Regions from separate parts of the Microbacterium sp. SA156 genome, predicted to be linked through region 2. Evidence: riboswitches for the same ligand, from Rfam matches in the RefSeq annotation. Region 2 holds a riboswitch; the other holds the start of a gene.
The links. A riboswitch is a leader RNA that binds a small molecule or an ion and turns the genes downstream of it on or off. The one in region 2 is predicted to bind thiamine pyrophosphate.
Positions count from the first base shown of each region.

Region 1 (7,835 bases), on a different contig from region 2:
GGCACGCTGCGCGGCGCCGTGGCCGGTGAGCACCGCGAGGCCGTCGCGCATCGCGGCGAGGCACGCGCGGAAGACGCGGGGGTCGGCCTCGTGCTGCGTGATCGAGCTCCCGTCGGCGCGCACGCGCCACTGGACGACGACGTCGGGGACCGTGTCGATCGCACGCGCGGCCGTGTACATCCGCTGAGCGATCGCCTGGTCCTCGTAGAGCGCGTTCTCGGGAAACCGCAGGTCGTGCGCACGCCAGAAGTCCGTGCGCGAGACCTTCGACCACGCCACGACGTTCCCGGTGACCTCGGGGTGCGCGTCGAGCGTGACGCCGACGCGCCGCGGGCTCGTCGAGGCGGAGACCCACGGCTGCACCTCTCCCGCCGTGTACGACCCTCCTTCGGGCCACAGGCGCACGTACGCCCCCACCGCGACGTCGCTTCCGGATGTCTCGAGCGACCCGACGAGCGTCTCGAGCGCGCGCGGGAGCATGATGTCGTCGCCGTCGAGGAAGCCCAGGTACGGCGTGTCCACGTGCGCGAGCGCCGTGTTGCGCGCCGCGCCCAGCCCCTTGCGTCGCGGATGCCGGATGACCCGGAAGCGATCGTCGCGCGCGGCGAACTCCTCGAGCACGCGGCCCGTGCCATCGGTCGACGCGTCGTCCACGAGGATCGCGCGCCAGCGGGTCAGGGTCTGCGCGCGCAGCGAGTCGAGCGCCTCGGCGATGTATCCCTCGATGTCGAAGCCCGGGACGACGACGGTCACGAGGGGAGCGGTGGTCACCGGATGAGACTATCGGCGCACGGGGACACCGGGGTCAGACCGCCGCAACCGCAGCGGCGACCGCGTCGGCGACGGCGTCGAGCGAGCCCTCGTGGCGGTGCGCGAGCGTGAAGCGGACCGCGGTCTGCGCCTCCTCGGGCAGGACCCCGAGCGCGACGAGGACGTGCGACGGCTCGTCGCTTCCCGCGGCGCAGGCCGACCCGCTCGACGACACGACGCCGCGGCGCTCGAGCTCGAGCAGCACGGCCTCGCCGCTCGTGCCCGCGAAGGTGAAGCTCGCCGTGCCGGGGAGGCGCCGGGTCGGATGGCCGGTGAGGCGCGCCGAGGGCACGAGCGCGAGCACCCGTGAGATGAAGGCGTCGCGGATGGCCGCCACGCGCCGAGCGCTGTCGGCGCGCTCGGCGTCGGCGAGCTCGAGCGCCGTCGCGAATCCGACGGCATCCGCGACCGCCTCGGTGCCGCTGCGGCGTCCGCGCTGCTGGCCGCCGCCGTGGAGGAGCGGCTCGATCGGGATGCGTCCGCGCACGGCGAGGACGCCGGTGCCGGGCGGTGCCCCGATCTTGTGGCCGGCGAGCGCGATCGCGTCGGCGCCCGTGTCGGCCAGCGGCAGCCATCCCGCCGCCTGCACGGCGTCGAGGTGCAGGGGGACGCGGCGCCCCGCGAGCGCGTCGGCGATGCCCCGCGCGTCCTGCACGGTGCCGATCTCGTTGTTGGCGAGCCCGATCGACACGAGCGCGGTGTCGTCGCGGAGGGCTGCGGCGACGTCGTCCGGCCGGACGAGGCCGTCCGCGTCGACGGGGAGGAGGGTCACCTCGAACCCGTGGAGGCGGCGGAGGTAATCGGCCGAGGCGAGGATCGACTCGTGCTCGATCGGCGTCGTCACGACGTGCCGTGCACGCGGCGCAGCGCCCAGGGCGATCCCCTTCACCGCGAGGTTGTTCGCCTCGGTTCCGCCCGAGGTGAAGACGATGTCGCCTCGGCGCATCCCGAGCACGGCCGCGACCCTGGCGCGGGCGTCCTCGAGAGCGCGCGCGGCTCGCTCGCCGACCGTGTGGTGGCTCGACGGGTTGCCGAATGCGCGCGTCAGGTGGGGCTCCATGGCCGCGAGCACCTCGGGCCGCACGGGCGTCGTCGCGGCGTTGTCGAGGTAGAGCACGGCTCAGCTCACGCGCATGTCGAGACCGAGATCGAGCGCGCGGGCGGAGTGCGTCAGCGCGCCGACCGAGATGACGTCGACGCCCGTCTCGGCGATGCCCCGCACCGTCCCGAGGTCGACGCCGCCCGACGCCTCGACGATCGCTCGCCCGCCGACGATCCCGACGCCGCGACGGAGGTCGTCGAGAGAGAAGTTGTCGAGCATGATCGTGTCGACTCCGGCCGCGAGCACGGGCTCGATCTGGTCGATGCGATCGACCTCGACCTCGACATGCGCCGTGTGCGGCAGACGCGCGATGCCCGCGCGGAGGGCGGTCGTCAGGTCGGCGCCGCCGGCCTGGAGCACGGCGAGATGGTTGTCCTTCGCCATGACCGCGTCTGACAGCGAGTGCCGGTGGTTGTGCCCGCCGCCGCAGCGGACGGCATGCCGCTCGAACGCGCGGAGCCCCGGCGTCGTCTTCCGGGTGTCGACGATCCGCGCGCGGGTGCCCGCCACCTCGGCGACGAACCGCGCCGTGAGCGTCGCGACGCCCGACATCCGCTGGGTGAAGTTCAGCCCGACGCGCTCTGCGGTGAGCACCGCGCGGGCCGGCCCGGCGACGGTCGCGAGCACGTCGCCCGCGGCGAAGGGCGCGCCGTCCGCCACGCGGAGGTCGACCTCGGTCGCGCGATCCGTGAGGGCGAACGCTGCCCGGAAGACCTCGCCGCCGCTGAACACGCCGTCCTCGCGCGCGACGAGCGATGCCTGCGCGTGAGCGGATGCGGGAAGGAACGCCTCGCTCGTGAGGTCTCCCCACGGCGCGTCCTCCTCGAGGGCGGCGCGCACGGCGCGCTCGATCGTCGACGCCGTCAGCATGCGGCACCCGCTGAGAGGAGTTCGCGCGCGTGAGCGGACGCGTCGTCGGTGCGGAAATGCGACCCCACCGAGCCCGGCCGGGCGAGGGCGGCGCTCGCCGCGGCGAGGCCCACGCGCACGAGCCCCGCGTCCTCATGCGCGGAGAGCGTCTGCGGACGGGGGAGGGCGTCCTGCCACGCGGCGAGCACGGCCACGGCGTGCGCGAGGCCCGCGCCGTCGCGGAGGAGCCCCACGTGATCCCACATGAGCCGCTGCAGGGCGGCGCGCGAGAAGGGCGGGACGGCGGCGAGCTCCGACGGCGACTCCGGGCCGGGCGCGGAGGGGAGCGCGGGCGCCGCATCGACGTCGCCCGCGAGGATGGCCGCGGCCGCGCGCGCGGCGAAGACCGCGCCCTCGAGAAGGGAGTTGGAAGCGAGGCGGTTGGCGCCGTGCACGCCCGTGCGCGCGCACTCGCCGACGGCGAGGAGGCCGGCCAGGCTCGTGCGCCCGTCGAGGTCGGTCGCGATCCCGCCCATGAGGTAGTGGGCGGCCGGCGCGACGGGGATCGGGTGCGCGGCCCAGTCGAGCCCGCGCCCTGCGAGCGCCCTCGCGATCGTCGGGAAGCGCGCCTCGAGTCGCCGACGGCCGATGCGCGTCGCGTCCAGGAGCACGGGGCGCCCGCCCTGCTCCGCCATCCGCCGGGCGATCGATCGCGCGACGACATCGCGCGGCGCGAGCTCGCCGTCGGGGTGGTCGTCGAGCACGAAGCGCCGCCCGTCGAGATCGATGAGGTCGGCGCCCTCACCGCGCACCGCCTCGGAGACGAGGAACGGCGTGCCCTCGGCGAGCACGGTGGGGTGGAACTGCGCGAACTCGAGATCGACGACCGCGGCCCCCGCCCGCAGGGCGGCCGCGATGCCGTCGCCGGTCACGACGTCGGGGTTGGTGGTGCGCGCCCACAGCCGCCCCGCTCCGCCGGTCGCGAGCACGACGGCATCCGCCCGGAGCGCCTCCCGGCGCCCGTCGGCGAGCAGCTCGACTCCCGCGACGCGTCCGCCCTCCACGAGGAGGTCGGCGAGGAGCGTCCGCTCGCGAAGGCGGACGCCCGCCTCGAGCGCGGCCGCGATGAGCGCGATCTCGATCGCGAGGCCCGTCGCGTCTCCGCCCGCGTGGAGGATGCGCGGATGCGCGTGCGCGGCCTCGAGTCCTCGCGCCAGGGCGCCCGAGGCGTCGCGGTCGAACGCGACGCCGAGGTCCATGAGCTCGCGCACGCGTGCCGGCCCCTCCGTCACGAGCACGTCGACCGCGGCGGGGTCGCACAGGCCGGCGCCCGCGGCGAGCGTGTCGGCCGCGTGGCTCTCGACGCTGTCATCGGGGAAGAGCGCGGCCGCGATGCCGCCCTGCGCGTGCCGCGTGCTGCCGTCGGCCATCCCCGCCTTCGTGACCAGCTGCACATCCGCGCCGCCGCGCGCGAGGTGCAGCGCCGTCGCGAGGCCGGCGACGCCGCTTCCGACGACGATGACCCCGGTCATGCGCGCGCGCCTCCCGTCGACAGGGGCTTGGCCGCGAGCATCCGCTCGAGCGCGACGCGCGCCGGGTCCGCCACCGCGTCGTCGACGCCGATCCGGTTGACCACGCGCCGCGCGACGAGCTCCTCGAGCACCCACGCGAGGTAGCCGGGGTGGATGCGGTACATCGTCGAGCAGGGGCACACGACGGGGTCGAGGCAGAAGATCGTGTGCTGCGGGTGCTCGGCGGCGAGCCGGCGCACGAGGTTGATCTCGGTGCCGATCGCGAACGTGGTCGGCTCGGTCGCCGCCTCAATCGCCTTGCGGATGTAGTCGGTCGATCCTGCCTCGTCGGCGGCGTCGACGACGGGCATGGGGCACTCCGGATGCACGATGACGCGCACGCCCGGATGCTCGGCGCGCGCGGTCTCGATCTGGTCGACCGTGAAGCGGCGGTGCACGGAGCAGAAGCCGTGCCAGAGGATGACCTCGGCGTCGCGCAGCGTCTCCTCGGACGACCCGCCGTACGGCGCGCGAGGGTTCCACAGCGGCATGCGCTCGAGCGGCACGCCCATCGCCTTGGCCGTGTTGCGCCCGAGGTGCTGGTCGGGGAAGAAGAGCACGCGGCGCCCGCGGGCGAACGCCCACTCGAGCACGGTGCGCGCGTTGGACGACGTGCACACGATGCCGCCGTTGCGGCCCACGAAGCCCTTGATCGCCGCGGAGGAGTTCATGTAGGTCACCGGGACGACCGGCACGCGGCCGTCCGCGTCCGGCACGTCGAGCGGGCCGTACACGTCCGCGAGCTGCTCCCAGCACTCCTCGACCTGGTCGATGTCGGCCATGTCGGCCATCGAGCAGCCCGCGGCGAGGTTCGGCAGGATGACGGACTGCTCCGGGCGGGAGAGCATGTCGGCGGTCTCGGCCATGAAGTGCACGCCGCAGAAGACGATCGCCTCGGCCTCGGGGTGCGCCTTCGCCGCGCCCGCGAGCTGGAACGAGTCGCCCACGTAGTCGGCGTGCTGCACAACCTCGTCGCGCTGGTAGAAGTGGCCGAGGACCACGACGCGGTCGCCGAGCGCCGCCTTCGCCGCCCGGATGCGATCGTGCAGCTCGGCTTCCGGGGCCTCGCGGTAGGCGCGGGGGAGCTCGCCCTGCCGTGGGGCGTCGGTCGGGATCACGTCGCCCATCGAGGCGCCGGGGCCGTACCCGGCGACGGCGTCGAAGCTCCAGGGCCCCGCGGCGAGGTCGGTCGAGCACGTCGAGCCCGCGGCGCCGCCCGAGACGATCGCCTGGATCTCGTGGTCGACGCTCGCGTCGCGGGCGGTGAGGGTGATGCTGGTCGCGGCCATGGGGACCCCTGTTCGTGTCGATTCGACTCTAAGTCGTCGACACCACTTTAAGTCAGGTTGACCACAAAGGCGAGCGGGGCTCCTCAGGCCGGTCCGAGCGGTCCGCGATCGGCGAGCTCGACCTCAGAGTTGTAGCGGTACAGGCGCGCCGGGCGATGCTTGCCGGTGCGGAACGACTCGGTCGGGAGGAGCGCCTCGGAGCCCTCGAGGAGGCGGCGGAAGTTCGACGGGTCGAGGCGCCGCCCGAGCACGGCCTCGTAGACCTCCCGCAGCTCGGTCAGCGTGAACTCGTCGGGCAGGAGGCCGTGCGCGATCCGGCTGTAGCCGACCTTGTTGCGCAGCCGCCACACGGCGTAGTCGACGATCCGGTTGTGATCGAAGGCGAGCGCCGGCAGGTCGTCCACGTCGAACCACTCGACGTTCTCCGGCGCGTCCTCCGCGGCGCGCTGCGCATCCACGAGGTCGGAGCGGAGGAGCGCCCAGTAGACGACCGACACGACGCGCGTGGGGGAGCGGTCGACGTCGCCGAAGGCGTAGAGCTGCTCGAGGTAGCTCGGGCTGAGCGCGGTCGTCTCGGCGAGCGTGCGGGCGGCGGCGTCGTCGAGCCCCTCCCGCTCGTCGAGCCATCCGCCCGGGAGCGCCCACGCGCCCTCGAACGGCTCCCGCGTGCGGCGCACGAGCGGGATCATGAGCGCGTCGGCCCCGGGTCGCGAGCGCAGCGAGAAGATCACGGTCGAGACGGCGACGCGGATGCCGGCGCTCTCGGTCGCGGAAGGGGAGGTCACCCTTCGAGCGTAGGCGACCCGGCGCGCGGGCCATCGCGGACCCGCTATGCTCGCTCGCAGTGACACGGGGTGTCCCCATCCGGGACTGAGATCACACCCGTATGCACCTGATCTCGTTAGGACGAGCGGAGGGATGTCGCTGATGAGTGACGCGCACCTGTCGGTATCCGATGGCCCCGGGGCCGTGCTGTCGAGACTGCGCGAGACCGCGCCGCTCGTTCAGTGCATCACCAACGCCGTGGTCGTGAACGTCACGGCCAACGCGCTGCTCGCGGTGGGCGCGGCGCCCGTGATGGCCGACATCCCCGAGGAGGCCGGGGAGTGCGCGGCGTTCGCGTCGGCGCTCCTGGTCAACCTCGGGACGCCGACCGCCGAGCAGCGCGCGGCGATGACCGCCGCGGTCGCCGCGGCACGCGCGTCCGGCACGCCGTGGGTCCTCGACCCCGTGGGCGTGGGCGCCCTCGGCCTGCGCACCGGCGTCGCGCGCGACCTGCTCGCGCACCGGCCGACCGTGATCCRCGGCAACGCCTCGGAGGTGCTCGCGCTCGCGGGCGCCGGCTCGGGCGGGCGCGGGGTCGATGCGGCCGACGAGGTCGATGCGGCGCTCGACGCCGCCCGCGCGCTCGCCGAGCGCACGGGCGCGGTCGTCGCGGTGTCGGGCGCGGTCGACGCGGTCACCGACGGCGCGCGCACGGAGCGCATCGCGGGCGGGAGCGCGCTCCTCACCCGCATGACGGGAGGCGGCTGCTCGCTCGGAGCGGTCGTGGCCGCCTGCGTCGCGGCGGCGGATGGCCCGGATGCCGCGTTCGCGGGCACGATCGCGGCGCATGCCGTCTACGCGGCCGCCTCCGAGCGCGCGGCGGCCGTCGCGACGGGCCCCGGCTCGTTCGCGGTGGCGTTCCTCGACGCGCTCGCGGGGGTCGATGCGGTCGACGTGTCCGCGCCCGAGCGCTTCGCGAAGGAGGTGCCGGCATGACCGCGCGACCTCTCGACCTCTCCCTCTACCTCGTCGCGGACGCCGCGACGATCACCGGCCGCTCGCTCGTCGACGTCGTCGCCCAGGCGGTCGACGGAGGGGCATCGACCGTGCAGATCCGCGGCAAGGACCTGTCCGCCGCAGATCTCCTCGCCCTCGTCGAGTCCGCTGCCGCGCACACGCGCGGCCGTGCGACGCTGCTCGTGAACGACCGCGTCGACGTGTACCTGGCCGCGAAGGCCGCGGGAGCGTCCGTCGACGGCGTCCACATCGGGCAGACCGACCTGCCGGCCGATCGCGTGCGCGGCCTCGTGGGCGACGACGCGATCATCGGCCTGAGCGCGAGCCTGCCGCGCCAGCTCGAGGCGCTGCGGCGCCTCCCCACCGGCACGGTCGACTACCTGGGCGTGGGCGCGGTGCGCGCCACCCCGACGAAGAAGGACCATCCGACCC
Region 1 is NZ_JBAKGU010000001.1:393,044-400,878, forward strand. Features, by position in the region: gene ACOWU6_RS01695 (glycosyltransferase family 2 protein) at 1-771, opposite strand, end outside; gene ACOWU6_RS01700 (cysteine desulfurase family protein) at 806-1,927, opposite strand; gene nadC (carboxylating nicotinate-nucleotide diphosphorylase) at 1,931-2,782, opposite strand; gene nadB (L-aspartate oxidase) at 2,776-4,293, opposite strand; gene nadA (quinolinate synthase NadA) at 4,290-5,621, opposite strand; gene ACOWU6_RS01720 (NUDIX hydrolase) at 5,705-6,406, opposite strand; TPP riboswitch at 6,462-6,557, shown strand; gene thiM (hydroxyethylthiazole kinase) at 6,549-7,382, shown strand; gene thiE (thiamine phosphate synthase) at 7,379-7,835, shown strand, end outside.
Region 1: linked by a shared signal. The riboswitch ahead of thiM (hydroxyethylthiazole kinase) and the one ahead of ACOWU6_RS13660 (ECF transporter S component) in region 2 are both predicted to bind thiamine pyrophosphate.

Region 2 (7,835 bases):
CGAGCCCTCACCGAGCTCGAGCCCGGTCAGACGTGGGTCCGCGAGCCGAAGCAGCTCGACGACTCCGGCGCCCTGTGGACGCCCGGCATCCGCGACGGGGTGCAGCCCGGCAGCGAGTTCCACCTCACGGAGTACTTCGGCCCGGTGCTGGGCATCATGACGGCCGAGACCCTCGACGAGGCGATCGACCTCGTGCGCGCCGTCGACTACGGCCTCACGTCGGGGCTGCACGCCCTCGACGAGGACGAGATCGCCCGGTGGCTCTCGCGCATCGACGTCGGCAACGCCTACGTGAACCGCGGCACGACCGGCGCGATCGTCGAGCGCCAGCCGTTCGGCGGCTGGAAGAAGTCGGCGGTCGGCGCCGGGACGAAGGCCGGCGGCCCCAGCTACCTCTTCGGGCTCGGCACCTGGACGGATGCGCCCGTCGCGACGGCGAGCAGGGCGGATGGCGCGGCACGGCGCGCGGTCGAGGCGCTCGGCGCCGCGGATGGCGCGGAGTGGCTCGAGAGGGCACTCGCGACCGACGTCGTCGCGTTCGCAGAGGAGTTCGGCGTCGCGCGGGATGTGCAGGGCCTCCGGCTCGAGCAGAACGTGCTCCGGTACGCGCCGGTTCCCGTGACGATCCGCTTCGACGGACGCCCGCCGACGGAGCTCGTGCGCGTTGCGGCCGCGGGGCTGCGTGTCGGCGCCGAGCTCGTCGTGAGCACGCCGACCGCTCTTCCCGAGCGGGTCGCGACGTGGCTGACGGACGCGGGCGTCGAAGTGGCGTTCGAGGATGCGGAGGCGTGGGCGGCTCGCGCGGCGCGCCTCGCCCAGACGGGCGGGCGCATCCGCCTCCTCGGCGGTGCGCTCGCCGACGTCGTGGCGGCGACGGACGGCGCCCCCAACGTCGCGGTGTACGACGGTCCCGTGACGTCGGCCGGCCGCGTGGAGATGCTGCCGTTCCTGCACGAGCAGGCGGTGTCGATCACCGCGCACCGGTTCGGCAACGAGCGGCGGTACGTCGTTCCCGGTCTCGCCGACGCCTGATCAGAGGGCGGGCCGCTCCCTCCCGGGGCGGTCCGCCTCTGTCACCCCGTCCGTCCGCGCCTCGCCCGATCTGCATGTCGCCCGCCCCGCAGGTCGCCCGCTCTGGATGCCGCCCGATCTGCATGTCTCACTCCCGGCGGGATAGGGAGGCCGAATCCCGCGCTGAGTGAGACATGCTCGGCCGGCCTCCCGTGTCGAGCGAGACATGCTCGGTCGGCTTCCCGCGCCGAGCGAGACATGCTTGGTCGGCTTCGGTCGGTCGGGTCAGTCGAGGCCGAGCAGCGACAGCGGGTGCGTGAGCCTCCACCAGAAGGAGGGCGGGGGCACGTCGTCGGTGAGGGTGAGCGCGACGCTCGTGTCGTCCATACCGCCCTGCACGGCCAGCGTGCCGACCTCGTCGCCGGCTTCGGCTCCGAGCTCGACCTCGTACGACGGATCGGTGGATGGCGCGACGCCCTGCCACGAGATCACCTGGGCCTCGTCGGCGGTCACGATCGTGCTCTGCGCGCCCCACTCGGTCCTGACGTGCGCGACGGGCACCTCGGCGGCGACCGCGGTCGTGAGCTGCATGCCCTCCTCGAGCTGCGCGAGGAGCTCGCGGCTCACGATCGCGCGGCTGTCGTCGTCGGGCTGGCCGACGACCGCGGCGTAGAGGGTCACGCTCGTCTGGCCGATCGTGACCTCCTTCGCGGACAGGAGGTTCCAGTACTGCGTGCCCGTCGACCACAGCGAGCCGGTCTTCAGGCCGACCACGCCCTCGTCCCCGATGAGCGGGTTCGAGTTCTCGACGAGCCCCGCTCCCGGGAGCACGACGGAGTCCTCGGCCATGATGCTCGCGAGGACCGGATCCTCGAGCGCGATCTCGGCGAGACGGATGAGCGAGCGCGCGTCGGCGGTGTTCGCCGGGTCGATGCCGCTCGGGTCGGCGACCGTGATGCCCGTGAGCTCGTGCTGCGCGAGCCAGGCCTGCGCGTCGGCGAGCCAGGCCTCCTGCGTGCCCCACAACTCGAGGACGAGCCGGTCGACGTAGTTGTTCGCCGACCCGAGCATGACGCCCTGGAGCATCTCGTGCAGCGTGAGCGTGCCGCCCACGGGGACATCGAGCGACGACTCATCGGCCGTGAGATAGGCCCAGTACTCGTCGCTGTCGGCCTGCGTGAAGGCGTAGGACGGCCCATCCTGACCCAGCTCGAGGCCCTCGCGCTCGATGATCATGAGCGCGGTGATGATCTTCGTGATGCTCGCCATCGGCAGCGCCTCGTCGCTCGAGGCGATCGGGCCGCCGGGGCCGCCCTCCGCAGCGAGGGCGGCGATGCCGTCCTCCGGCCAGGTGACGGGGAACTCCTCGCCGATCGGCGTCTCGACGGTGAGATCCGAGATGGTGGGGGCGACGTTCGTGAGCGGCCACACCGCGCAGGACGCGACGTAGCCGAGAGCGAGCACGCCGAGAGTGACGGTCGGCCCGAGCCAGAACCGGCGGCGGGTGCGCGGCGGAAGGAGCGACGGTTCGACGGGCACGAGGCGGCTCGTGGGAAGCGCGCCGGCCGTGCGCGAGGCGGCGACGGCGTCGGGGTCGACCCAGCCGAGCGCCGTGAGCGCCGCAGCGGCGTCCTGCGACGGCGCGGTCTCCGCCGCAGGGATGTCGTCGATTGCCACCCGCATACGGTACCCGCTGCTCCTGCGAAGACGGGAAGCGGCTCGTGGGATGCGAGTAGAATCAGCCCACATCACACGGGAGTCCGCCGAGCCGGACTGAGAGGACGCGAGCCGCGCGTCGACCGTCGAACCTGATCCGGGTCATGCCGGCGAAGGAAGGAGAACGAATGTCCACGTCCGTTTCCGCAGGACAGACCGCGACCGGCCGCCGCTTCACGTGGCGGGTCGTCGACATCGTCGTCGCGAGCGTGATCGGCGTCGCGTGCGCGGTCGTGTTCCTCGTCTGGAACATCGCCTACGAGCTGCCGAGCACGCTGCTCAGCCCGCTCCTGCCCGGGCTCGGCGGCCTCGTCGCCGGCCCGTGGCTCATCGCGGGCGTGATCGGCGGACTCGTCGTCCGCAAGCCGGGCGCCGCGCTCTACACCGAGCTGCTCGCCGCCGTGATCTCGGCGCTCGTCGGCAACCAGTGGGGTCCGCTCACGATCGTCTCGGGCCTCGTGCAGGGCCTCGGCGCCGAGATCGTCCTCGCGATCTTCCTGTACCGCGCCTTCGGCCCCGTCGTCGCGACGCTCGCGGGCGCTGCGGCGGGCCTCGCCTGCGGCATCAACGACATCGTCAACTGGTACGCGGGGGCCGACGCGGCCTTCACGGCCATCTACATCGCGTCGACGACGCTGTCGGGCGCCGTCATCGCCGGCCTCGGCGGCTGGGCGATCGTGCGCGCACTCGCGGCGACCGGAGCGCTCAGCCGCTTCGCCGCGGGGCGCGACGTCGCGCGACGCGTCTGACGTGACGGCCGCGGAGACCCGCCCCTGCGGCATCCTCGCCGAGGGGTGGGGATGGCGGTACGGCACGCGCCTGGCATGGGCGGCCCAGGACGTCACGCTGTCGATCCGGCCGGGGGAGCGCGTGCTGCTCCTCGGAGCGAGCGGATCGGGCAAGTCGACTGTGCTGCAGGCGCTCGCCGGCGTGCTCGGCGGGGAGGACGAGGGAGAGCAGGCGGGCCGTCTTCTCGTCGACGGCGCGCCGCCGGAGGCCGCACGCGGACGGACCGGGCTCGTGCAGCAGGATCCCGACGCACAGGCCGTGCTCGCGCGCGTCGGGGACGACGTCGCGTTCGGGTGCGAGAACCTCGGCGTCCCGCACGACGAGATCTGGTCGCGCGTGCGGGAGGCGCTCGCGATCGTCGGCCTCGACGTGCCGCTCGACCGCTCGACGTCCGCCCTGTCGGGCGGGCAGAAGCAGCGCCTCGCCCTCGCCGGTGCGCTCGCCATGCGCCCCGGGCTCCTGCTGCTCGACGAGCCGACCGCGAACCTCGATCCCGAGGGTGTCGTCGAGGTGCGCGACGCGGTGTCGCGCGTCGTCGCGCACACGGGCGCCACGCTCGTCGTCGTCGAGCACCGGGTCGACGTGTGGCTTCCCGTCGTCGATCGCGTGATCGTCCTCGGCGGCGGGCAGCAGGGCGTCGTCGCGGACGGGACGCCCGAGGTCGTCCTCGCCCGACGTGGCGCCGAGCTCGCGTCGGGCGGCGTGTGGGTGCCGGGCATCCCGCCGCGTCGCCCCGGCCCGCCGCGCCACGCGCCGGGCGCTCCTCTCCTCGCTGCGGAAGCGCTGCAGGTGGGGCGCCTGCGCGACACGGCCGTCGCCGGCCCCGTGGACCTGGAGGTGCGCCCCGGCGAGGTGCTCGGCATCACCGGCCGCAACGGCGCGGGGAAGTCGACCCTCGCGCGCACGCTCGCAGGGCTCCTGCCGCCGGTCGACGGCCGAGTGGCGGCGGCACCCGAACTCGCGGCAGGCGCAGGCCCCGCGCCCATCCGATGGCGCTCGCGCGAGCTCCTCACCCGGATCGGCACCGTGCTGCAGTCGCCCGATCACCAGCTCCTCGCGAACACGGTGCGCGCCGAGCTCGAGGTGGGCATGCGCGCGCTCCGAGTGCCCGACGCGGAGATCTCGGCGCGCGGGGAGGAGCTCCTCGCCGCGCTGCGCCTCGCCCACCTCGCGGACGCCAACCCCCATACCCTCTCGGGCGGCGAGAAGCGCCGCCTCACGGTCGCGGCCATGCTCGCGACCCGGCCGCGCGTCTGCGTCCTCGACGAGCCGACGTTCGGCCAGGACGCGACGACGTGGGCCGAGCTCGTCGACATCATCGCGCGGCTGCGCGACGGAGCAGACGCCGCTCCGTCGGCGGTCGTCGCCGTGACGCACGACGCCGACGTCCTCGCGGCCCTCGACGCGCGCGTCCACCGCCTCGACGGAGCGGGGGTGCTCGGATGATCCCAGCGCCGCCCATCCCTCGGGGCCCGCTCGCGCACGTGAACCCGGTCGCGAAGCTCGGCGCCGCGCTCCTCATCGCGTTCCCGCTCATCCTCACGATCGACGTCGTCTCGGCGGCGGTCGCGCTCCTCCTCGAGATCCCGCTGCTCCTCGCCGCCGGCGTCGACGCGCGCACGTTCTGGCGCCGCACCGCGCCCGTCTGGATCGCGGCGCCGCTCGCCGCCGTGACGATCGCGCTGTACGGCGAGCCCAGCGGCACCGTCCACTTCGAGTGGCTGCTCGTGCGCGTGAGCGACGGATCGCTCGCCCTCGCCGCCGCGACGTGCCTGCGCATCCTCGCGCTCGCGCTGCCCGGCGTCGTCCTCTTCGCGACCGTCGATCCGACCGATCTCGCGGATGGTCTCGCGCAGCGCGTGCGGCTCCCGGCGCGGTTCGTGCTCGGCGCGCTCGGCGGCATGCGCCTGGTCGGGCTCCTCTTCGACGACTGGCGCGAGCTCGAGCTCGCCCGTCGTGCGCGCGGCGTCGCCGATACCGGCCGCGTGCGCCGCGTCCTCGGGATGGCCTTCGCCCTCGTCGTCCTCGCCCTGCGTCGCGGGGCGACCCTCGCGACCTCGATGGAGGCGCGCGGCTTCGGGAGCGACCGCGCCCGGACGTGGGCGCGCCGCTCGCCCTGGGGCGCGCGCGAGTGGATGCTCCTCGCGATCGGCCTCGGCATCTCGCTCACCGCGGTCGCCGTCGCGGTCGCGACGGGCGCGTGGAACTTCATCCTCGGCCCGAGCTGAGCCCGGTGTCCTCGCGGGCGGGCATAATCGGACGCGGCTCGACAACCCACGACGCGGAGGCGGACATGGAGCACAGGACACTCGGACGAACCGGACGCGACGTCTCTGTCGTCGGACTCGGCACGTGGCAGCTCGGCGCCGACTGGGGCGACGTGTCGGAGGCCGACGCGCTCGGCGTGCTCGCGGCGGCGACGGAGGGCGGCGTGACGTTCTTCGACACCGCCGACGTCTACGGCGACGGCCGCAGCGAGCAGATCATCGGCCGCTTCCTCGACGAGCGCGGTCTGCGCGACGACATCGCGGTCGCGACGAAGATGGGCCGTCGCGTCGATCAGGTGCCCGAGAACTACACGCTCGAGAACTTCCGGGCGTGGACCGACCGGTCGCGCGCCAACCTCGGCGTCGACACTCTCGATCTCGTCCAGCTGCACTGCCCGCCGTCGTCGGTGTACGCCGACGACGCGGTCTTCGACGCGCTCGACGTGCTCGTGGACGAGGGGGCGATCGCCCACTACGGCGTGAGCGTCGAGACCGTCGCGGAGGCGCTCGCGGCGATCGCGCGGCCGAACGTCGCGACCGTGCAGATCATCGTGAACGCCTTCCGCCTCAAGCCGCTCGACGAGGTGCTCCCCGCGGCGCAGGAGGCCGGGGTCGGGATCATCGCCCGGGTGCCGCTCGCGTCGGGTCTCCTGTCAGGGCGGTACGACGAGACGACCTCGTTCGCGGCGAACGACCACCGCACATATAACCGCTCGGGCGAGGCCTTCGACGTGGGCGAGACCTTCTCCGGCGTCGACTACGCGACCGGCGTCCAGGCCGCGCGCGAGTTCAGCGCGCTCGTCGCCGAGCAGGCACCCGAGGGCGTGTCGCCCGCGCAGGCGGCGATCGCGTGGCTCTGGCAGCAGCCCGGCGTGAGCAGCGTCATCCCCGGCGCCCGCTCGATCGCCCAGGCGCGGAGCAACGCAGCCGCGGGCTCCGTCTCCCCGCTCGGCGAGGCGTTCGAGGCCGGCGTGCGCCGGATCTACGACGCCCACCTGCGCGAGGCCATCCACCCGCGCTGGTGAGGCGGCGCGGGCTCAGCCCGCGATGACCGTCGCGATCGCGTTCCAGGCCTGGTACACCCCGAGCACGATGAAGAGCACGGCCGTGATGCCGAGCGCGACGTTGTGGTGCCAGCGGTTGCGGAACTCCGTCGGCACGCGATCGGTGTTGAGGATGGGCAGGAGCGTGATCGCGAGGAAGGGCATGAAGAGCGCGCCGAGGAATCCGTAGAGCAGCACGAGGAAGATCGGCTGGTCGAGGAACAGCATGAGCATGGGCGGGAACGTCAGCCACAGCACGTAGACGCGGAACCACTTGCCGTGTCCGCGGGAGTCGGCGTGATCGGAGCCCTTGCCGGTGATGTTGCCCATGAAGTCGGCGAACATGAGCGAGACGCCGTTCCAGACGCCGAGCAGCGACGAGAAGCCCGCGGCCCAGAAGCCGACGAGGAACCACACGCCGATGAACTCGCCGTAGCGCTCGCGCAGGACGGCGTCGAGCTCGAGAAGGCCCTGGTCGCCGGATGCCAGCGCCACGCCCGCCGCCTGCACGACCTCGACCCCGACGATGAGCATCGAGATCACGAAGATGCCGGTCACGACATACGCGACCGTGTTGTCGATGCGCATGACGCGGAGGAAGCGGGGCTGGTCCCACCCCTTCTCGCGCAGCCAGTAGCCGTACGCCGCGAGCGTGATCGTGCCGCCGACCCCGCCGGCGAGCGCGAGCGTGTAGAAGATGCCGTTCGGGGCATCCGGCAGGAGAGGGACGAGGCCGGTGAGCACCTGGAAGACGTTGGGCGCCGCGATGATCGCGAGGATCACGATCGTCACGAACATGAGGCCGACGAGCGCGGCCGTGATGCGCTCGAAGAAGCGGTACTTGCCGAACCAGATGAGGACGAAGCCGGCGAGCCCCATCGCGACCGCCCACATCCAGGTCTCGCCGCCGAACAGCGCGACGAGCGGGAGCGCGGTCGAGCTCATGGCCGACGCCGCGTACACGAAGCCCCAGATGACGATGTACGGGGCGAAGTACCACACGGGCCAG
Region 2 is NZ_JBAKGU010000015.1:7,106-14,940, forward strand. Features, by position in the region: gene ACOWU6_RS13650 (bifunctional proline dehydrogenase/L-glutamate gamma-semialdehyde dehydrogenase) at 1-1,032, shown strand, start outside; gene ACOWU6_RS13655 (D-alanyl-D-alanine carboxypeptidase family protein) at 1,297-2,688, opposite strand; TPP riboswitch at 2,754-2,864, shown strand; gene ACOWU6_RS13660 (ECF transporter S component) at 2,856-3,476, shown strand; gene ACOWU6_RS13665 (ABC transporter ATP-binding protein) at 3,478-4,962, shown strand; gene ACOWU6_RS13670 (energy-coupling factor transporter transmembrane component T family protein) at 4,959-5,744, shown strand; gene ACOWU6_RS13675 (aldo/keto reductase) at 5,810-6,808, shown strand; gene ACOWU6_RS13680 (Nramp family divalent metal transporter) at 6,821-7,835, opposite strand, start outside.